DNA from 3 places in the Desulfocicer niacini genome. Region 2 is predicted to be linked to each of the others. Evidence: riboswitches for the same ligand, from Rfam matches in the RefSeq annotation. Region 2 holds a riboswitch; each other region holds the start of a gene.

Region 1 (7,491 bases), on a different contig from region 2:
TTTGCTGAAAGAAAGCTTGGTTCTTGTGGGGGTGACTGCCGGGGAGATGCCAACTTTTGGTCCCAACTACGGAAGCATGCATGCTGTCTTACTGCCCTCGGAACAGCGGGGAATTCACTCCAAAGATATCATGGTGATGTGGGAGAAGGAGGTAGGCATTCTTCCCGGTGTGAAGTCTTTAACCTTTGCCGGCATGGCAGCCGGCCCCCCGGGGGCGCCTATTGAGGTATGGATACAGGGGCATGACATGGATGCCATCCGCTCGGCGGCCACGGATATCCAGGAACGACTGGCGGACTTTGACGGAGTGTTCCAGATTCGGTCTGATTTTTCGCCGGGGAAAAATGAGCTTCGCCTGGCATTAAAGCCCGAAGCCCGGGGCCTTGGTCTCACCGTGGAAGATCTGGCCCGCCAGGTGTATGCCGGATATTTCGGCCAGGAGGCGGTGCGTCTTCAGCGGGGCAGGGACGATGTGAAAATCATGGTGCGATACACCGAAAAAGAGCGTAGCCGTATATCGGATTTTAAAGATATCCGCATCAGAACCCCCCAGGGTCGGGAGGTACCCCTTTTGTCTGTGGCCACCGTGGCCTTCGGTCCCGGGTATGCCACCATCACCCGCACCAACGGCATGCGGCGGGTGGCGGTCAGTGCCGATGTGGACAGCAACCGCGCCAATGCCAACGAGATCATGGCCGAACTTTCCGCGGGTTATTTTCAATCCCTTAACAAAAAATATCCCGGGCTCTATATTTCGCTTCAGGGCGAAAAGAAAAAGATGCGCGAATCCTTTTCCAGCCTTATGGTGGGCTTTCCCATGGCCATTGTGGGGATTTTTATCATCATTGCCACCATGTTTCGTTCCTATGTCCAACCCTTTGTGATCATGATCACCGTGCCCTTTGGTATTATCGGGGCCATCCTGGGGCATTTGGCGTTAGGGTATGATTTGTCTTTGATGAGTATTTTCGGCATGGTGGCCCTCACCGGGGTGGTGGTCAATGATGCGATTGTGCTGATCGAACGGGTAAATGAGAATCTTGCCGAGGGTATGCCCTTTGAAGAGGCTTTGTTGTCCGGAGGACAGCGCCGGTTCCGGGCCATTTTACTCACCACCTTGAGTACCGTGGGCGGCCTTGCCCCCTTGATTATGGAGACCAATCTCCAGGCAAAGTTTCTTATCCCCATGGCCTTGTCCCTGGCTGGGGGGGTGGCCTTTGCCACGGTGTTGACCTTGGTCTTGATTCCCAATCTTTTGATGATTTTAAATGATTTTCGCCGCCTTTTTTTCAAGATGCGATGGGGGACTTGGCCTGTTAGAGAGAATGTGGAACCGGCCCGGAACCGGCGATTGGACCGCATGTCCTCGGATGAGGGGATGGCCTTTCGGCAATGACAGCCCCGGCACATAAATAGGGGACAGACTGAAAGCGCCGATTAAAGTCGGTAAATGCTAGAGAATGAAAAAGTCTTATGGTGAAGATTTAGCAACTTATGCCAGCCTCAAGTCATGCGGCAATTGCAGTAATGCATTGGCTGACGCGTTGACAGAGGGAAGCACAGGCGGGTTATTGAGCTCCGAAATCACCAAATTTCGGGTGCTGATCCCGTGGTCTGATTGTGAAGGCAACGCGAGCTGTAGCGCTATGCGAGCTATGGATCGACCCGGCGGAGTCTAAGAACTTGGCATGTGAGGGCATTCTTTACGCGGAAATCGGGAGATCCGTGAGTTTTCCTTGGTATGGATGAGGAACAAAAAAGTGGCTTCAAAGAGAGAGGTCCATCTTATGAGCAACCCCATTTGGGGGTTTGATCTCAGCATGCGTTACTTGGGGAGGGGCAGGCTTGCATTAGTGATGTTTGGGTTAAAAGTTCAATAATGCAAGCTTGCCCCCGCTGGCCCAACACATATTTTGGTTTTTAATGAGGCACATTTTTTAATGGCAAATCTGAAGAACTTTTGACTGACGAGCTATTTCAGAAAGACTTACTTCAACTCAATACCCCGTTCCTTGGCAGCATCAGCAATATGATCCACAAAAATACCTGCAAAGGCATTATTGGAACCCATTCCGGAAAGAACGGGTTTTACCGTATACCCTTCTGCCGTGAGGATGGATTTCCAGGAATCTTCTTCCGGGCCTGCCATATCATTGGTGGCATGGTCACCTGCAACAATCATGAAAGGCTTTAAAACAATTTTTTTGTTTTTGGAATGCTTCAGGGCGGCCAGTAAATCATCAATGCCCGGTGCGCCTTCCACAACCCCGATGAAGGTCTTCACATCAGAATAGGCTTCACGCATTTTTTTCTGGGTTTCGGCATAAATTCCCGTTGACCAATGCTCGTTTCCATGGCCCATGTATACAAGCAGAGCCCCTTCTTTCTTTGCCATGGCCACATCATCGGCCAGGGTTTTGATGGCCGCATCCACATCGTCGTGGTAGAGATATTTATCTCCGGGCATACCCAGGGCCGGGCGACCCATGACAATATTCTTGATGGGGCTCCATTTGGCTTTCATGGTGTGGATGGAGGCAAGGGCGTTTACATATTGCTTAAGATCGTGGGCCTGCTCCATGAAGAACATGTGGGTGGGCTGGACAATGATATTGGTGTAACCGTCTTCCAGCAGATCTCCCACGGTGGCAATGAAATTTTTAACATACAAAACTTCTTTGGGAATTCCCTGATCAAGCCATTCTTTGGGATTGGCCTGGCGTTTTTTCCATACAGAACGGATGATATTGGAGGTAAAGGTGAGGCGTACTTCGGTTCCGGGATAGGCTTTTTTAACGACATCTGCAATATTAGTAATGGATTTGACAGCCGATGGAACGGTGGTGCCGAAACTTGCCAGTACAATGGCGTTTTTCCCGGGGCCGGAATTGCCCATGCCCCCGGAGGCAAATACCCCTGCTGTACTGATTATAAGAAATAAAGCCGCAATACTGATAATCTGAATACTTTTTTTCATGATTTATTCTCCTGACGAATAACATATATTGGTCCGGAAAATAAAAAAACCGGACCACAATTAAAAAATTGATCCGGGGATGCCCTTTTTTTCCCTCGTCTCTGTAATGGTCCCTTGTCCACGGGGAACATTATAATTAAGTTTCAGGCAGGTTTTCTGACTTCCGGATCAACCTAATAACTGCGCCTTCCCAATTTAAAATCAGTGACATTTATGCAGCGTTCGTCTCCGTTACAGCGGCGGGCCCGTCCCTGAATTTCACAGGGTTCCCTTTAATGCTTGAGCTCAAGCACCTGAACTGTGCAATGAAATAGTAAAAGGTCCTAAAAGTCAAGCTGTTTTTAAGTGATTCATCCAAAGGCGGGGAGCCTGAAACAAGGAGCCGCACTGGGTGCCTGTCAGGGGCGGACCATTGTCACGCTTCGTTTTGTTCATCGGAATTTGTGGCTATGGAAAGCCTGATTAAGATCAAATCATGGGAGTAGAATTGCCGTTAACCACTCGTTTAATGCTGATGAGGGCATGTTTTTTTACATTTAAAATGTGTTGCCCCAGGATGCGTTGGGCACCCTCGGTATCCTTTGATGTGATGTGCTCATATATTTTGATGTGCTGGTCATCCACCGTGTCCATGGGTGTGACAAACAATATATTTCCCCGGTATTTGAGATAAAGAAGGTCAAACAAATGTCTTAATGTGTTGATTTGAAGATTGCATTCCGATAATTCCGCCAGGGTCATGTGAAATTCTCTGTCCCGGAGCAGCCGGTCCTTGAGATAAATATCCCGTACGGCGGAAAGATGGTTGTCCAGGGCTTTTTGGAGTTTTTTTAATTTTGTTGTGTTGATTTTGTTAATGGTGCTCTCAAGCAGGGAGACCTCAATGATTTTTCTGAAATCATAAATTTCCGTGATTTCTTCTATGCTTGTTTTTTCCGTGTAATATCCACAATTGGGTTCATGGCGCACCAGTCCCTGGAATTCCAATCTCTTTAATGCCTGGATAATGGGAGTAGGGCTCATACCCAGGCGTTCTGCAAGATCCCGGTAGGATATTTTTTGGCCCGGGATGATTTCATTGTTAAAAAACATCCGGCGGATACCCATGTAGGCTTCCTGGGTAAAGTCTTCTTTTCTTTTACGTGTTTTCTTAGGGCTCATAGGGAATTCTCTCGAAAAACGCCTGATGTAACAGTCATTTTAATTTGATTATATTTTTGATTTAATTTTTGTATTTTCATGTGGATGATTATATCAAAGAATTTGAAAATGCAATAGAAAATTGATATTTGATTTCTAATATGATTTTTTATTTGATTAAATTGCTTGACTCTGGCGCAGCTCTCTGTTAGTGAGTGGATTATTCAATCAAATATTTAATCAAATATTGATTGAGTGAATGGTTTGTAATGGACTCAACTATGCCTTATCAGCACATGGATTACCTGAATAACTCGGAGTGTCCGGTCCAAAGCGGCAAGTGTTGCGGTCAGGTATCTTAAATACAACGGGAGAAAAAAAATGGCTTTATCATTCATGGAAGGAAATGAGGCGGTTGCAAGGGGAGCCATGGCTGCCGGCTGTTCCTTTTTTGCAGGGTATCCGATTACCCCGGCCACCACGGTTTTTGCCAATATGCTGAAACTTTTACCCCCCAAAGGCGGGATTTGCGTGCAGGGTGAGGATGAAATTGCGTCCATGGGCTATTGCATCGGGGCCGCCATGGCGGGGAAAAAAGTGCTCACGGCTACATCCGGCCCTGGCATCAGCCTTTATAGTGAACAGCTTTCTTTTGCAGTTGGCAGTGAAATCCCCATGGTCATTGTGGATGTGCAGAGACTGGGGCCGTCCACCGGTTCCGCCACACGGGGAGCTGACAGCGATATTCAGTTTTTAAGATGGGGTAACACCGGCGGTGTGCCGGTGATTGTGCTGGTGCCCAAGGACGCAAAGGACTGCTATGAACTGACGGTGCATGCCTTCAACTATGCCGAAGAGTTCCGTTGCCCGGTGTTCATTGCATCCAATAAAGAAATCGGCATGACCCGGGAAAGCCTGGACCTTGATGCCATTACATTGCCCCCCCTGGTGGAGCGAAAACCCTTCACCGGCGAAAACTATATTCCCTTTGAAGCCGATGCCGACAAAGCCCCGGATTTTTTGCCCATCGGCGGAAAGATCCTGGTGCGCCAGACATCTTCCACCCATGGCCCCGACGGCTACATCACCATTGATCCCGAAGTGATCAGCGCCTCCCAGAAGCGACTACAGAACAAAATTATGGCCGCTGAAGAGCGGATCTCCCTGTTTGAAGAAAAGAAAAGAGAAGGGGCAGACACCCTGGTGATCAGCTATGGAGTAAGTTCCCGGGCCGTCACAGATGCCTGTGATCATCTGGCGGAAAAAGGAAAACCCGTTTCCACCTTGAACTTGAAAACCGTGTGGCCCGTTCCCGAAAAACTCATCAAGGAAAAGGCAGCAGCGTACAAACGCATTGTGGTCATTGAAATGAATCTGGGCCAGTACGTCAACGAAATCCGGCGGGTTCTGGCAGGTAAAACCATTGATTTCTACGGTCAGATGGACGGCACCTTGATTGCACCCGGTAAGATAATGGAGGTGATTGAAAATGAGTAGTCTATTAAATAACAGCCGTCCCCCGGTGTTCTGTCCGGGCTGTACACATGAAAGAATTACCAAAGAGCTGGACAAGGCCCTGATCAAAATGGGTATCCCCGCCGAAAAAACCGTTATTGTAACGGACATCGGATGCTCAGGCCTGTTTGACACCTTTTTTAATGTCCATGCACTGCACGGTCTCCATGGACGGGCATTGACTTATGCCCAGGGATTGAAGCTTGCCGACCCTGAACTCAATGTCATTGTCACCATGGGCGACGGCGGCCTTGGCATCGGTGGTGCCCATGTCTTGTCCGCCTGTAGAAAAAACATGGACATTACCCTGATCATTTTAAATAATTTCAATTTCGGCATGACCGGTGGCCAGTATTCCGCCACCACCCCCAGTGATGCCGTTGTGGGTTCGGAGTTCCTGAATCAGGCGGAAATCCCCATTGATATCTGTGAGGTGGCCGAAAGTGCAGGTGCCACCTGGGTCAGCCGTTACTCCGGTCATGATGCCAATCTGTCGGATCACTTTGTATCCGCCATGCAGCACAAAGGTTTTGCCATGGTGGAAACCCTTGGCATGTGTACCGGGCGTTACACCAAGCGCAACAAGTTAAACATTGCCGCCATTGATGCCATGATCGAAGAAAAACCCACCAAAACAGGCTTGGTGGAAAAAAACCAGCGCCCTGAATATGGGGAACGCTACCGGGCCATTGCCGCTGAAAAAACCGTGTACCCCGAAGCGGTGACCGTGGAACAGCAGGTGACCCTTAAAAATCCCAAACGTGAAGAGATCGTTATTCTGGGAAGTGCTGGCATGCGTATTGTCACCGCCGGAGATATTGTCTGTTTTGCCGGCATGGTGGCAGGGCTCAATGCTTCCATGAAAAATGATTATAACATCACCGTTCTCCGGGGTCAGTCCGTGAGCGAACTGATTTTATCTCCGGAGACAATCGGGTATGCCGGCCTTGAAGCCCCGTCCATTGTGCTTGCTCTGAGTGACGAAGGTGTACAGCGCCGTAAGAAAATCTTTGCAAAGCTGGGACCCGATACCCTGGTGGTCCGGGAAGCCAGCGTGGAAATCCCGGAAACCAAGGCAGAGGTGATGACGGTGGATTTCAAGGAGCTGAAGATTAAACGCCATGACTGGGCACTGGCATCCCTGGGTGTTCTGGCAAAACTGGGCAGGGGTATCACGGAAGAGATGCTTATTCCGGCCCTGAAAGCCCGATTTAATCCAAAAGTGTTCGGCATGGCCATGGAAACCGTTGAAAAAACCTTGAAGAGTTGATTCGAGCTGGCAGGATAGTGCTTTAATGGGTTTTGTATACGATGATCAAACCTTGTCTTTTAAAAAAACTGTCATCGGGTTACAGGATAAATATACTGAATTTTAAAAAATAAGTAACAAATATAATAATTGGAGCTGATCCCGGTGATGGCAGAACCTGAATTCCCAGGGGCTGCTGTCGGGATCAACCCCGCACAATTTCTTACAAGGAGTAAACAATGGATTTTGAACTGTCAAAAGAACTCACTATGCTGCAGAAAGCCGTCAGAGAATTTGCAAAGAAAAAGATCGCTCCCAATGCCGATGAATGGGATGAAAAGGATTATTTTCCTTACAAAGAAGCCGTTCTGCCCATGGGAGAACTGGGATTTTACGGCACGGTGATTCCGGAAGAATACGGTGGAGAGGACATGGGTTGGCTGGCCGCCATGATCGTCACCGAAGAAATCGCCAGATGCTCAAGTTCCCTGCGGGTGCAGGTTAACATGCAGGTTCTGGGATGCGCCTTCACCATTTTTAAGTACGGCACTGAAGCCGCCAAGAAAAAATATGTCGAAAAGCTTTGTACTGCGGAGTATCTGGGTGGTTT
Region 2 (7,491 bases):
TAATTGATAAATTGTCTGTCGGCGGAGGATATGAAAACCGATCTTCGGATGGGTATAGGGGGTATTTCAGAGCCACCAGTGGCAAAGATTCTGGTACGGGAACATACAGTGCGGATCTGCCCCAGTTGAGTGACGGCTCATATGTCTATGGTGGTCGCGGTGAAAAAGATTGGGAAAACGAAAACTATTCCTTTAATTTACAGTATGATCTTAGTGATCTCAAATCCATAAAATATACGTTTATGCGCAGCGAGAATACATACTCTTATAATAATCCATTCTCTTATGTTTATGATGATAACGGCAATCAGGTTTTCAGTGGCAGTGTTATCACGCAAAATGGCGATTATATTACCCTCAGCCCCAGATATTTTTTAGGGTATGAAGGCCTGCGTGAAACCAACGTTCACATGTTTAATTACAAAGATGACAATAATGAAATTGTTTTAAACTTAGGGTTTACTGATACGAAAAGAGATGGTTACAGCAGCCCTGCCAGCGCAACGGATGTCGATTGGGACGGCGCGGGGACAGACTCTTTTTATCCGAGCGAAACCTATAATGCCGATCTCCATAAAACATGGGAAAATTTCAACCAACATACTATTATCACCGGATTAAATATTAAACTGGAATCTTTTGATCAGGAAAGAAAATATCTTGATAGCTGGAAAGATCATGATTCTGTAAATGCAGACTACGGGCTGTACGAAAAACATGGCGGCAAAGCGAAAAATTATGCGTTGTTCGTTCAAGATGAGTATAATTTCTGTGAACCCTGGACCGTGTATCTGGGCCTGCGCTATGATTATTACAAAAAATATGACGGTTATTCCGATTATATAGAGGCTGACGGAAGCTATAAAAGAAGTGTTGACCATGGGGAAGGCGATTATAGTGAACTCAGCCCGAAAATAGCCTTGGAATTCATGCCCAATGAAAAAATGAATTATTACGCTTCCTATGGTCACTCCTTTAATCCACCTGCTCTGTATAAAATTTACCGTGACGGCGGCGGTGGCATGGGCAGTGTTACGGCAAACCCGGATTTAGAACCAGAGACTTCAGATACTTTCGAGATCGGGATGAAGTGGAAGCTGTTCTCCCAAACGAACTTAGGATTGGCACTGTATTTCGTTAAAACAGAAGATAAGATCGTTTATACCACACATTATTCTCCGGGAACCACCACTAAATTATATAAAAAATATGAAAATTTTGGTGAAGAAAAACGCCGTGGTGTAGAGTTTGAGATAAATCATCAGTTCACTGACGCCTTTGGGGGATATATCAATTATGCATGGCAAGACGGCAAGATATTGCAGGATCAAATAGAAAATACGAATTTAAAAAATTCTGAAAGCAGAGATTACAATATTCCAAAACATTTATTTCATGCCGGGCTTTCTTTTAAAAAAGACCGCTGGAACATTCTCCTGGACAGTCAGTATGTCAGCGAACGGCAGGAGCCCGATTCTGTCACTGGCGAATACGGCGCAGAAGATGATTTTTTTGTTGTTAATGCAGCGTTAAATTTTGATATAATGAAAAATACCACCTTGCAGCTTACAGCTGACAACCTGTTGGACTCAGAATTTTATTGCAGTGAAGCGACTTCCGGTAGAACAATTACGGTAGGCCTGCGGTATATGTACTAATCCATTTTGGGGTTCGTATCGGCTTGATAGCCAGTTCTATTTTTGTTGACGCCTTTAACTGGCGAATGGAACGGGGCCCATGCCGCCTATGCATATTCTCGCAACGGAGTCCAAGGCCCGGATGGGCCTTAACTGGGCGCCCTTAACCGTGTTATTCAATGCCACCCGCCCGCCGGGCCGATATTTCAACGGACCTGGTCTTAGCTGAACATAACCTTTTTAAAATATTTACCATGAAAATGTTTTTGAAATAGGCACACAACCCCTTTGTTCTTTCCTATTGACTTTTAAGTTTTTACAAACTATTAAATGCATTGATCAGGTGCAGGAAACTGCATAACAGGGAATCCGGTTTAAATCCGGAACGGGCCCACCGCTGTGATTGGGGACGAACACTGCATAATGTCACTGTCCATGTTAGTTATGGACGGGAAGGCGCAGTCAGTAGAGTGATCCAAGAGTCAGAAGACCTACCTGGACAACCATAGGGATGCTGCGTACGGCAATACCGGCACCTGTTTGATCTTGAGGATAGAAAAAGGGACAGCCTTGGATCGTTTTTTTTTAAACGATTCAGGGCTTTTTTTGTTTTGGAAGGCTGATAAAGTATTCGCCAAGGGTCTGCCATGTTCGGCCTGGCCGGATAGCTGGCAGCTGTTGCCCAATATTATAAGTTAGGACTCTTCTATGAACATAGATGATTTAGTTAATTCTATTCCTGATGAAGACTTTGAACTCAGAAATAATTTGGGAAAATGGGTTGAAGATTGGAAACGATCTGAAGGTTCGATCAATCAACTCGATCTAATGGTTAGTAAATGGCACGGCAATGTTTGGTTTAAGTCAGAGGAAGAACAAAACAAGTTTTATGCAAACTGGCAAACCTTTAAGTCTGATGCAATTCATGCCCTCGGTGGCTTAACTGTAAATGAACGTTTATATTGGTTTGGTCTCTTTGATCAATGGGATCAAAGTGATGACAAAGGTAAAAATCAAATAAGGCGCAAATTAAAGCCCAAGGCCTAACAATGCAAATGCACAATGGCGGCAAAAGCCGTGCCGCTTCGTTCTGCAACTTTTGCCGCCATTGTGGGCCAGGATATTCATGCCGTCCGGAAGACCAACCGGGCACCCAGTCTGACGGGCCAATACATCGGACAGATATATCAGACCAAGTACTTTGGTAGTCCCCAGATCGCTTTCAGCGTGGAGAATCTGTTTGATGAAGAGCACTATGATTACTCCATCGGAAGGGAGCGCAGTTATTTTCTTCAACTAAATCTCAATTGGTAGACGTATGTTGTTTTAATTCTTTTTAAAGGAGGTTTTTATGCACAGGTTTAAACGTATGACGATTGCCGGAATATTTATCTTTCTTAGTTTGTTTGCCTTTGATGTTCAGGCACATTACATGTGGCTCAATGCAAATGATTATACGCCGGTTGAGAACCATGGGGTTAATTTTTCCATCGGGTGGGGCCATGCCTTTTATAGCCCTGTAATGGACATCCTTTATGGCAAAGAGATGCTCGGCAAGATATACATGATAGGGCCAGACGGCAAGGAAATAAAGGTGAATGCATTGAACGAATTTCAATATGCATCGGCGGACAAACTCTCCCAGGACACCTATATCGCCATGGTACATCGAAAGGAGGGATTTTCCACTAAAACAACCCATGGATATGTTCATAAACCCAGGAAGGGACTTAAAGATGTGATTTATTCACGATATCTGGGGATGTATGGAAAGGCCATTATTAACGTGGGAGCTCCCACGGAAAGCAAATCCTTTATGCAGCCAGTGGGAATTCCCCTTGAGATCGTTCCCATGGTCAACCCGTCCCATTTGAAAACAGGTGATTATTTCAGATTCAAACTACTGTACCAGGGAAAGCCTCTTACTGAAAATATCAACGCCTCCTATGCAGGGTTTTCCTATGACAATGCCTGGGCTTATACCACAAGGACAAAACAGGACGGAATCGGGGAAATAAAGATCTTGAGTTCAGGTATCTGGGTGATTAAGGCAAACCACAAGGCACCCTATCCGGAACCGGATAAGGCGGACGAATATTCCTATACCACATCCCTGACCTTTGAGGTGCGATGATATCTTGCAGTAACAGCTCGTGATTGTGAGCCTCGAACCAGAGGCTCGCAATCGCTGTTAATGCGACATTCCGTCCCCTGTCAAGGGCATCGATAACATCATAATGGATTAATGCCATGAAACATTTTGTGCCTATTTTTTACTGTCTGATCCTGCTGAGCCTGGCATTTCCCAGCGCGTATGCCATGGAAGGCTTCCCCGTCTGTTTTTGGGAACTTGTCGATCAGAATAGATACATATATCCATCAGATTTGGAACAGATGAATTGGAAAATGATAAGAAAATTAAGAAGTCAAAACAGACGGGCAAACTCAGAGAAAAAGTATCTGACGCTCTCTTTTCTGGATGAGATCGTTTCGATTGATCCCTCTTCTTTTTCTGATAGTATGATACCGGGTTCATCCTTTGCGGTGGTGCGTGATCCCGACGGCAAGATTCAAACACTGCCATGGGAGTCTGATGAACCCGGGATAATAAAACTTCCTGCTGACAACGACCTCATCGGCCGGTATCTACTGGGAATTCATATGACCCTTGCAAACAGGGATGTGGACGGGGATGGTTCTTCAGAATCAATTCATCTTTGCGCCAAACATCTTATTTCCCATCATAAAAACGGCGGCAGGCTCGGCAGTGCCTCGGTGGTTTTTTTAGATGATGTTCAGCATATGCCCCTTGAAATCGGCCCGGTGATCAATACGGCGAAATCAAGATTTGGCGGAGGACGACAGGTCTCCCATCGCTCCTATGAAATGATGCTTAAATACAACAAAAGACCCCTTCCAGGAGCTGAAGTGAGCGTGATTGCTCTTGGAAGTCAATGGAAAAAATCCTTTGTGACGGACGACAGGGGACAATTCGAGGTAATGCCCCCTGATGATCGCCTGGTTTCCGGTGAGTGGCAGAATTATCTCTACATTGCCACTCACCATGATCGGACAAAAAATGAATTTTACATAACAACCTTTCCCGTGGTGGTGTACAAGAACAGGCCGGAATGGCGATCCAAGGCAATGGGCTTCGCCTATTGGTCCATTATTGGAGGGGGCATTTGTCTGATCATGGTGGCGGGTTTTGCGGGAAGAAGATATTGGCAGAATACGCGAAAAATAATCATGTTTGAAAATCAAAAAATCAAAAAACATTAAAGACCTTATCATGACAATTTCGAAGCTCCGGTGGAGTGTATTGATTTCCGCCTATTTTATTTTACTTTTCGGGGCCTATATCGGGCTCTACTTTGGTTATTTTCTTCCCACTTTTTCATGTTGTTATGTCCGGGCCAGGGCGGGAACCTGTTATCTGCTGACCCTTCAGCAAACCCTTGGAACGTTTACTCTGGAAAGCATGATTATTTTTTTGAAACGAACGCTTTATTTTTCAGTTCTTGTTATCCTTTTGGGACGGGGATGGTGCGGATGGATATGCCCACTCGGGTTTTTCCAGGATCTGCTTGATCTTTTAAGAAGAAAGATCGGCGTGGGATATATCCGCTTTACGGCCAGGTTGAAAAGGGGACTTGCCTGGATCAAGTGGGTATTTCTTGCTGTGGCCTTTGTGCTGCCTCTGTGGGTTGCATTTCCGTTTTTTTGTCCCTTTGTGGCATTGAACCTGAATATTCCATACTGCCAGATGTGTCCTGGAAAATATATCCTTCCGTTGTTGGTGGGAAACCCTGATCGGGTGGCCGTAAATTTCAGGACCACCACAAATCTGGTGATGTCACTGCTGGGACTTTCTTTCTCCATCATCACCATATTGGGGGCGTTTGTCAAACGCCGCTTCTGGTGTTCTTTCTGTCCCCTGGGGCTTATTTTATCCTGGTATCGGAAAATCAGTTTTTTCAAGCTGAAAAAGAATGACGAGAAATGCACAAGATGCGAGATTTGTTATAATGCGTGTCCCATGGAGATCGAGGCGGTTTACAAATCACGGGGCAGGGAGGACGTGACCTTCAGCGAATGTAACCTGTGCCTGAAATGTGTTGAAGAGTGTCCTGAAGAGGATGCCTTGAGGGCGGTTTATCTGGGCAAGACCATTTATCGATCAAAATCCGAGAATTTTTTTAAGAAGCGTGGAGTTCATGATGTTACAGACAAGTGACCCGAATGAGAAGAAAAAAAAGCGGTTTCTTAAGGCCATTGCCCGCAAAGCGGCGTTTGAGCTGAACGCATTGGAAGAAGAATGCCGGGATCTACCGGCCTTTGAATATTTTCATGATGTCATGGCAGCGGTTTTCGTTCAAAATGATTCCGGAGCTTTTTTAGGGGGGGATGCGGAGCAAAGAATGAAAATCGGTGTCTATTGCATGGTGGTCCCCGAAGAGTTGATTTATGCGGCAGGGGCAATCCCCATTCGTCTCTGTGCAGGATGTTTTGAAGCGTCTCAGTTGGGTGAGGACTGGGTGCCCAGGGACGGGTGTCCCCTGGTGAAATCCTCCCTGGGGTTTTCCGCCCAAAAAGGACTTAAGGTGTTTGATCAGTGTGAGGCCGTGATCGTCCCCACCACCTGTGATGCCAAACGAAAATTCGGGGAAGAGCTATCAGCTTTCAAGGAAGTCTGGATGCTGGAATTGCCCCATATCAAGGATGCCACTTTTTCCCGTCGTATCTGGAACGAACAGATGTATGCCCTGAAAGGGCAGATAGAAGATTATGTGAATAACGGGCAGGGAAGGAAAAAAATAACCTCTAAAAACCTTGGCCATGCCATTAAAAACAGTGCAAGGGCTCAATCTGAAATACGAAGGCTGCTTTCTCTGAGACAATCGAGAAAACCGGTGATCTGGGGGCGACAAGCCATGATGGTACTCAATACTTATGCCTATGTGCCGGTAAAGCAGTGGACAGATTCCCTGGTCCTGCTGAACAATGAACTCATGCAAAAAAGGGACAGGGAAGAATTTGTATGTTCCGAGAAAAGACCCAGAATCATGATTGCAGGAAGTCCGATGATTTTTCCCAACATGAAGATTCCTTCGTTAATAGAAGAGATGGGGGGAATCGTTGTGTGTGATGAATCCTGTGTCGGTGATCGGTACATGTACGATCCGGTGGGCAACACCGAAAAAAACTTAAAGGATCAACTGGCCGGAATCGCATCGCGGTACATGGCTCCTTGTGTGTGTCCCTCTTTTTCTCCCAATGATGATCGCCTGATTATCATTAAAAGGATGGTTTCAGATTATGGCGTGGATGGGGTGTTATACCATGTATTGAAGGGATGTATTATTTACGACTTTGAAGTTCACAGGCTTGAAAGTGCTTTAAAGGGAAGCGGAATTCCATTGCTGCGCATTGAGACCGATTACAATCCGGAGGATGTGGAACAGTTAAGAACCCGGATTGAGGCGTTTCTTGAGATGTTGAAATCCAGAAAAAAGAAAACAGGAGCAGATAGAAAATGACAAGTTATTACGTGGGAATAGATGCGGGGTCCACCTATATCAAAGTCGTATTTTTAGATGAGAACGGTTTCCTTGTGGGATATGACCGTAAGCCCACCGGCATTGACGCCAATGGCACATCTCAAAAGATTGTAAAAGCCATTGCCGGTGATAACGGTATTGATTCCGGGCACATCAAGCGCATCATGGCAACGGGATACAGCCGGAGAAATATTAAAATTGCCAATGATACGGTGACGGAGATAAAGGCCCATGCCGCCGGTGCCGTGTGGTCGGCTCCAAACGGCAGGCTGGTCCGCACGGTGATCGATATC
Region 3 (7,491 bases), on a different contig from region 2:
GGCTCCTTGCCAAAGGACCCGTTGAGCCAATCCCTGCCGCTATCATCTGTGGCCCTTCAACGACTTCAACTTGTCCTCCCCCTGTATTGGCTTCGGCAGGTAAAAAACAAGTGAGTCTTTGGGTTCCTCCAATCTCTTGTGGAACAGTTACAGTTTTGTCCCGTACCGCCTTGAATCCACCCATGTGGTCTGGATGGAGATGTGAAATCGCGATGGCATCCACTTGGTCCATTTTGAAATTCATTTTTTTTGCGTTATGCGCCAAAGCGGGGTTTTCCGGGCCATACCCTACATCGAAAAGCAAAGATCCAAGATCGGTCTTTATCAGATAGGACACCCCGGGAGCACTAAGAAAGTCTTTATCCGCTTTTTGTTCTACAAGAACAGTTAGTTCAAACTTATCAAGCTGAGGGAGTTCTAAAGGTTTGGCATGTTCGATTCGTTTTTTATTAATTCTTAGTGATTTCGTGATGCCATGTTTGTATCGGCTATTTTTGGCTAACAGCCAGGGAAAAAGAACAGGGGAAGACAAACCAATTATAGGCCACCAGGCCGGAGAAATGCGATAGGACATTTTTATACTCCTTAATGCTTTACGCTGCGATTTTCTAATCTCGGACCACCATATGATAGGATTTTTTAAAATCTATTTTTTTAAATCGGTCTGCTCCAGCGCTGGGTTCTGTTTGTGTCTCTGAAGGAAACGATGATATCATTTGTCTGATAGTGTCCATGGCTTTGTAAAGTATGTTTCTCGAACTTCAGATGCCTTTGAAGCCGCCCAATTTTCTAATCCCATTTTATTTATTAAGCACAAATTAAAAATCTTCATATTATGAGGCAGCTCGGTGGCTCTGTCAGCATAAGGATGTAGGTTGTCACATGGAAATTCCTCACAATCACCACAAAAATCTATGCCTTTACTTTGAGCACATTCATATGCAGCACAACTATGCGATTCGCCAAAAATGTGTTTTTGTAATGGTATTTTGCCATCGTGATTTCGGCATCCATTGCACAACATTATCTCAACAGGCACATTATATTTTTCGGACATTTTTTCAACAGAGACCTTTGCTTCATTGTTTTTCAGGGCCAAATAAAAATGGCAGTTGAAGCAGTCCAAACCACAGGGGGCTGTCATTTGAAAGAAATCCATAGTTCATTCTCCTTTTATTTTTTGATTAATTTGAATAATTATAATTCAACTTCGACAATGAAACATCACCCGTTTGGGGGGTATTGGTTAAAATTAAAGAACCATAATCGCGGTGTTGACCGGCACCGTGGGCCTCACAATAAAACGCAGTTTTCTTGGTCGAAAAGTCTCCCATGCCTGGCCCTGGACTGTCCAGCTGATCTTTTCCCTGAATTTCCCGGGCCATGAAGGTACTTAAAGAAGCGGGGAAAATTCTTCTTGAATGCAGGCGATTGATCCTGTCTTCCCTGGACATCGCCTGAGTTTTATAAGTATCGCTCCTGACAGTATTTGCTCTACTTGCTGCTCAGCGCTCCGACGGCTGCCGTGCAGATCGCCACAGCGGATTGTGCATTGTTTGCTGAAAATTCCTGGCCATCTTTGATAAAGACTGCTCGCCATTGGGTTTGGTTCAGGCTTTTGGGACAAAGGTCTTTCAGTTGAAAGGTTTCTCTTTTAAAGCTTCAATGCTGAAAGCACGTGAATCCCCCAGTACATTCATTTCAATAATTTTCGGGTAATACCTTTTGAAAGCAGCAAGGATCTCCTCAAAGGGCAGGTCGGCAAAAATGCCTCGATCGTTCACATACTCCATGTGACGATTTCCCGCATTGTCGAACTCGTGGAATATGGAATCATGGATGCCGTCAAACTCCAGGGGTTTTACATTAAAATGACTGCACAAGGACCCATTAAACGCTGGGGTCGCCTTGACCCATTGTCCCTCCAGATAAAATTCAACATACCCGTGGTATACAAATAGGTTGGTTTCCATAAGAGACTTCAATCGCTCAGTTACCAGATGGTTCTGGACATCGGCAAATCCAAGGCGGGCAGGAATGGCCTGTGCCCTGGCAACCGCTGCAAGAAGCACTGCTTTAGCAACACAATAGCCAGCTTTTTTTTCCAGAACAGAACTTGCCCGGATAAAGTTTCGATTATTTTCAAAACTGTAGGGGTCATAGCGGATATCGTCCCGGACCCCATAGTAGAGTGCGATGGCTCGGTCCCGTTCAGAGCTTATACCCCTGCAGAGATTTCGGGCATACGCCTGGATTCGTGGTGAATCGCTGTCAATAAAAAACGTAGGTTTTAGATAGATGTCAAGATTCGATTGCTGTTTCATTCTGTCCTTTCCAATAGAGTACGGCATGTTTGTTATATTTGTTTAATGAAATTTGGCCTGCTTGTTGTACCAGCCGAGCATGCTCAGCATAATAACGGTAAGCCCGTTTTCGAATTACCTTTACATTCAGAGCGAAACCATGATCACAAAGCACCTGACGGACTTCATCAAAAGAGCTCAGCAGCGTGGACCAAGGACTCACCATAGAAGCCAAAGCCGGTGTGCATCGATCATGAATTTCAAGAAGCCTTAAACCGGCATATACGACTTTATATTTTTTCCTATTGCGGCGATCACAGGTCTGTCGATAGTAAAGGACTATAACCTGTATAACTCAATTTTCGGTGATCCAAAAAAGAACTCATTTTGAATTTAAGGCTTTGATATATCAATAAATATTCACGGTTTTCTCTTTGTTTGGTATGTTTTGTTTACCGCTAAACAAACAAAAAACAAAGGAAATTCGTTAAAATGAATACTACTCTGATCAGTGAACAAAATCAAACCTCAAATTTCGATAAAATGGGTATTATTTATGAGCATTTGTCAAGATTAACAGTTGGCACACTTTTGAATAGATCAGGAATAACCAAAACAAAGGGAGCCACCCCGTTAGCTATTTTCTCGGCATTGTTCAAACTGTCTTTTTCAAGAGCAAATTTATTTCAAGGTATTGTGAAAAACAAAGAAATCCAGGTTGATAAAGGGGCAGTGTACAATTTTTTAAATTCATCCACTTATAATCTGGAGGCGTTTTACACTTCTTCTTTTCCGTAAAATTTATTTTGCGATCAAAAAACTTCTCAACGACTCCACTGAGGAAGTTCTCATTTTTGATGATTCTACCCATAGCAGGAACCGTTTAAAAAAGTAGAACTTCTATCCCGAGTATCTGACCATACGCATAAAAAATATATAATAGGATTTAGGATACTTACCTTGGGTTGGTCTGATGGAAACAGTTTTCTTGGAATTGATTTTATCCTTTTATCCTCAGCCGACAAAAAAACAAATTTGTGATTACCAACGACGTCGGGAGGCCATCACCAAAAGCACGGCACATCTTATCCCTATGGTCAAAAGAGCTCTTGATATAGGGGTTCGGACCAAATATGTATTAATGGATAGCTGGTTCTCAATGCCATTTGCCATAGCGGATCTTCGTGAACATATCCATGTTATCTGCATGCTGAAAGATCAACCTAAATGGCTTTATGAGTTTAAGAGTAAAAAACTAAGGTTATCTGACCCCTATAAAAAATTGAAGAAGAAACGGGGGCGAGCAAAAATAAAGGCTGAAGTTGTTGTAAGTCTTTCCAATGGAAAATAGGCAAAAATAATTTTTGTCCCATGTGATACAAAACATACTTGAGTTGGTCATGAATAAAGCCCTTGCATATTTTGGCTTGAAGAATAATAGGTGAAAGGAATTATTGGAGGCGTAAAATCACTCCTCCGAAAGTTGAGTGATGAATTCACCATGACCGATGCACTCGAGGCCTGCAGCAGCGAATTGCGATCCGGTGTAAACATTTGTGTACGCCCGGCATGGGCGTGAACTTATGGGGTGCAAGTCCCCTATGTGTGAATCCTGTTAACCAAGTTACAGTTAGCACAAGTATTATCCGAAAACAAGGGCGGAGCCGTGAGGAGCCGTCTAAAGGAAGTTGGCGCGCAAAACCATGAGTCGATGAACAGAAGTCGTGTACAGGCGTATGATGGAAAAATCATTTTTATTTTAACGTTATAGCGCTATGGTTTTTAATGTCAAAGTTTATGAAAGGAACTCATGCTCCGGAAAAATATTGCCTGCAAATCATCTAAAATGTGACCAGCTGTTAATGAAAAGAAAATAATAGACAAATTGTGGGTTCTTTCCTATTGACTTTTAAGGTTTTACAAACTAATTAAATGCATTGATCAGGTGCAAGAATTTGCATAAAAGGGAATCCGGTTAAACTCCGGAACGAGCCCGTCGCTGTAATTGGGGACGAACACTGCATAATGTCACTGTCCATGTTTTGGTCGGGAAGGCGCAGTCAGTAGATTGATCCAAGAGTCAGAAGACCTACCTGGACAACCATAGGGATGCTGTGTACGGCAATGCTGGCTCCTGTTTGATTCTGAGGATAGAAAAAGGGACAGCCTTGAATCGTTTTTTTAAACGATTCAGGGCTTTTTTTGTTTTGGTATCATATGATCAGTAACGACAGAGACAATGTGGCGCATCAGTGATGTAAAGCCCATAGTAAAATCATTATTGTCTCTGCAAAGCTGGGGGAGAAGGCCAAAGACTGATGTTGTATTAAAATAACTAAAAGTTCATCAGCATGGGAAGCGTGTCTGTTGAAATTTATGCTTGGAAGGCGAGCGTAGCGAGTCCTTCCAAGAAATAATTGTCTTGATTACCGGATAGTCCGGTTCAAGAGTGTGTAAAATTATCAAAGGAAATTGAGGAAAAGATGGAACAATTTAGGAACATTAGGTTTGTTTTTGTAATGATGTTGTTTGGAGCAATTTTTTGCTCCGGTGCCATGGCCCAGGATGACGAGGATGTCACCGTTTTAAATACGGTTATTGTGTCTGCTTCGGGAACAAAGAGTGAACTTTTGGACACCAATGCATCCATACATGTGCTTACCTTAAAGGATATTCAAAACAGTGGTCAGAGCAGTACTGCGGAATTGATTTCTTCAATCCCCGGTGTAGTCAGTCAGAAATCAAGTTCCCAAACCTATTTCAGTATCCGTGGTACCAGAACTGGTATGTCTGGAGGACCCCAGATTTATGTGGACGGTCGTCCCATTAATGTCGGCGTATACGGTTATAGTAAAATAGATAGTATACCCATAGACAATATTGAAAAGATTGAGGTTATTAAGTCTCCTCCCACATCCAAGTACGGTGCAAACGCAGCGCGGGGCGTCATCCTGATTACAACTAAAAGTGGTGCCGGTGCGAAAGAAAAGTTTGAGGGAAGTGTCAGTGCAGAATACGGCTCATGGAATACCAAAAAATTGACCGGCACTATATCCGGAGTGTCTGATCAAATAGATTACAGTATTTCGGCATATGCAAATGAATCCGATGGCTACCGTGACAGTGATGAAGAAACCAAAAACGGTGAGGCTCAGATTGGACGACAGTTTGATGCTGGGCGTCTTGATCTTATTGTCGGAATCAACCAGAGTTTTAACAAATACCCCATTGGGTTGGCCCAATGGCAGGTCGATCAGGATAGAACTGAGTCTGCTGCATACACAAAAGAAGACGGTTCTGGATATCTGATGTTGCCCAACGAGTCGGACGAGGAACTTATTAATGCACTGATTAAATATGAGTATGATAAAAATAATTGGCTTATTAATTCATCCGTGGGTTTCAGCCGGGACCAGCAGGATTTCTTTTCTAAAAAGTATTTGAATTATGCTTCCAAACTTGATGATAACTACCGTGATCATCGTATTGAAAAGACATATGATGTCATGGGCAGTGTGGGGCGTACGTTTGATTCGGGCCTTATTTCCAATACCCTCACCTTTGGTCTGGATTACAAATACAGTGATTTCACACAGGAAAGAAGCTATCCCTGGGATACCGCAGGAAACAATGCCTCAACTGAGAGTAAAGCCGATATTGATGCTGAAAAAGAATTATTCGGTATCAATTTTAATCATGAGTTTTCCTATGATCGCTTTAGACTTCAGTCCGGCCTGCGGCATAACAGTATGACCTATGATCTTTCAAACCAGTTGCCGGACTCAGTTAAAATTGAAAATGACAGCGACATCGACTGGAATATATCGCCTTCGTATAGAATTCTTGACAAGGCCAATCTGTTTGTCTCCTGGAATCATTCTCATTTTTATCTGCCTTTGGGATATTACAAGGCCGATATGGAAAATGATCATCCTTACACACTGCCCCAGAATCTGGAACCCGAATTGTATGACACGATTGAAACCGGTTTTAAACATCAATTCAGCAAGGGCTTTAACTACAGTCTTATTTATTACCATACAAAGGTGGATGACAAAGTGGTTTCATATTATGACGGTACCACTTTTGAAGGCTACCGAAATGCCGGTTCAAGTATTCATCAGGGTATTGAGGCCGAAGTTGACGGAAGACCTCTTGACTGGCTGGGTTACCGGATCAGTTTCACCACCATTGACGCAGAGTGGGAAAAAGGAGGAGCCAAAGCTTATGCAACACCTGATGCCAAGTCTCTTACCTTGGCAGATCTTTCCGGTAAAAAAGTTAATTATGTGCCGGAATATGAATACAGCGTCGGAGTGGATTTTTTCCCACTTCGAAATACTTCGTACGGCTCACTGACATTATCCATAGACCTTCGCGGGTTTGGCGAGCAATATGAAGATTATAATAATAACTTGAAAATGCCTGCCGCCGATTTTGTTGATACCAAGATAACCTGGGTTTTTAAAGGTGTTGAATGCTATGTCTCCTGCAGCAACCTGTTTGATAAAGAATGGGAGAGGCTGGTTAATGCACAGGGAAAGGCCCATGACAGGATTTCCACCGGATCTGGATATTATCCCCAGGATGGACGTTATGTTGGTTTTGGCGTTGCTTACCGGTTTTAAGAGGTTTGAAATATGCCTGACCACATAAAAACAGCCATCCTGTTCTGTGTGATTTCGGCAGTTCTTTTGGGTGGGTTCCCGGCAGTTTTTGCTGGCGATTGAAGATGCTTCAATTGGGAGATGACATTGCCCGTTCTTTGGGACTGAATGTTGAAAAACATCGACTTGTCTTTATCTCCCTTGCAGCCCTTTTGGCGGCCAGCGCCGTCAGTGTGGCAGGATTACTGGGTTTTGTGGAGCTGCCGGTGGGCATTATCATGGCCGTGCTGGCTGCGCCTTTTTTTCTTTATTTGCTGCGATCCAATTTCAATAAAGGGTAGAAGGCAAGCCAGACATTCCCTTTCAAGCTTAGTTGTGAGCAGAACAGGATCAGAATAAGGTCTGTCCGTGGCAGTTATATGAAAAAGGTAGCCTTCAAGGTTGCCTCAGCAGAGCCCCCCCGATGGGCAATAGGAACCGGCCAATCGAGCCGTCTATGGTTTCGGGCCGGGCCCATTGCCCGTCGGGGGGGCGGCATGATGCCATTTGGCTCCGCGTCTACGACCCATTATTCGCTGTAT

Evidence for each region. Region 2 has a riboswitch for cobalamin ahead of ACYQ2M_RS23595 (hypothetical protein). Riboswitches for the same ligand answer to the same signal wherever they lie in the genome.
Region 1: linked by a shared signal. The riboswitch ahead of ACYQ2M_RS20135 (sirohydrochlorin cobaltochelatase) and the one ahead of ACYQ2M_RS23595 (hypothetical protein) in region 2 are both predicted to bind cobalamin.
Region 3: linked by a shared signal. The riboswitch ahead of ACYQ2M_RS16790 (TonB-dependent receptor) and the one ahead of ACYQ2M_RS23595 (hypothetical protein) in region 2 are both predicted to bind cobalamin.

The regions. Positions count from the first base shown of each region.
Region 1 covers NZ_BAAHYK010000046.1:16,551-24,041, forward strand. The annotation lists gene ACYQ2M_RS20130 (efflux RND transporter permease subunit) at 1-1,396, shown strand, start outside; gene ACYQ2M_RS20135 (sirohydrochlorin cobaltochelatase) at 1,988-2,977, opposite strand; cobalamin riboswitch at 3,107-3,289, opposite strand; gene ACYQ2M_RS20140 (GntR family transcriptional regulator) at 3,446-4,138, opposite strand; gene ACYQ2M_RS20145 (transketolase C-terminal domain-containing protein) at 4,499-5,614, shown strand; gene ACYQ2M_RS20150 (thiamine pyrophosphate-dependent enzyme) at 5,607-6,902, shown strand; gene acd (glutaryl-CoA dehydrogenase Acd) at 7,121-7,491, shown strand, end outside.
Region 2 covers NZ_BAAHYK010000077.1:2,299-9,789, reverse strand. The annotation lists gene ACYQ2M_RS23600 (TonB-dependent receptor) at 1-1,658, shown strand, start outside; cobalamin riboswitch at 1,962-2,150, shown strand; gene ACYQ2M_RS23595 (hypothetical protein) at 2,346-2,684, shown strand; gene ACYQ2M_RS23590 (hypothetical protein) at 2,700-2,951, shown strand; gene ACYQ2M_RS23585 (DUF4198 domain-containing protein) at 2,989-3,771, shown strand; gene ACYQ2M_RS23580 (hypothetical protein) at 4,044-4,919, shown strand; gene ACYQ2M_RS23575 (4Fe-4S binding protein) at 4,930-5,874, shown strand; gene ACYQ2M_RS23570 (2-hydroxyacyl-CoA dehydratase) at 5,855-7,177, shown strand; gene ACYQ2M_RS23565 (acyl-CoA dehydratase activase) at 7,174-7,491, shown strand, end outside.
Region 3 covers NZ_BAAHYK010000032.1:24,203-31,693, reverse strand. The annotation lists gene ACYQ2M_RS16810 (MBL fold metallo-hydrolase) at 1-574, opposite strand, end outside; gene ACYQ2M_RS16805 (DUF3795 domain-containing protein) at 713-1,159, opposite strand; gene ACYQ2M_RS16800 (transglutaminase-like domain-containing protein) at 1,635-2,324, opposite strand; partial or broken gene ACYQ2M_RS16795 (IS4 family transposase) at 2,796-3,651, shown strand; cobalamin riboswitch at 4,230-4,414, shown strand; gene ACYQ2M_RS16790 (TonB-dependent receptor) at 4,787-6,931, shown strand; gene ACYQ2M_RS16785 (iron chelate uptake ABC transporter family permease subunit) at 7,030-7,251, shown strand.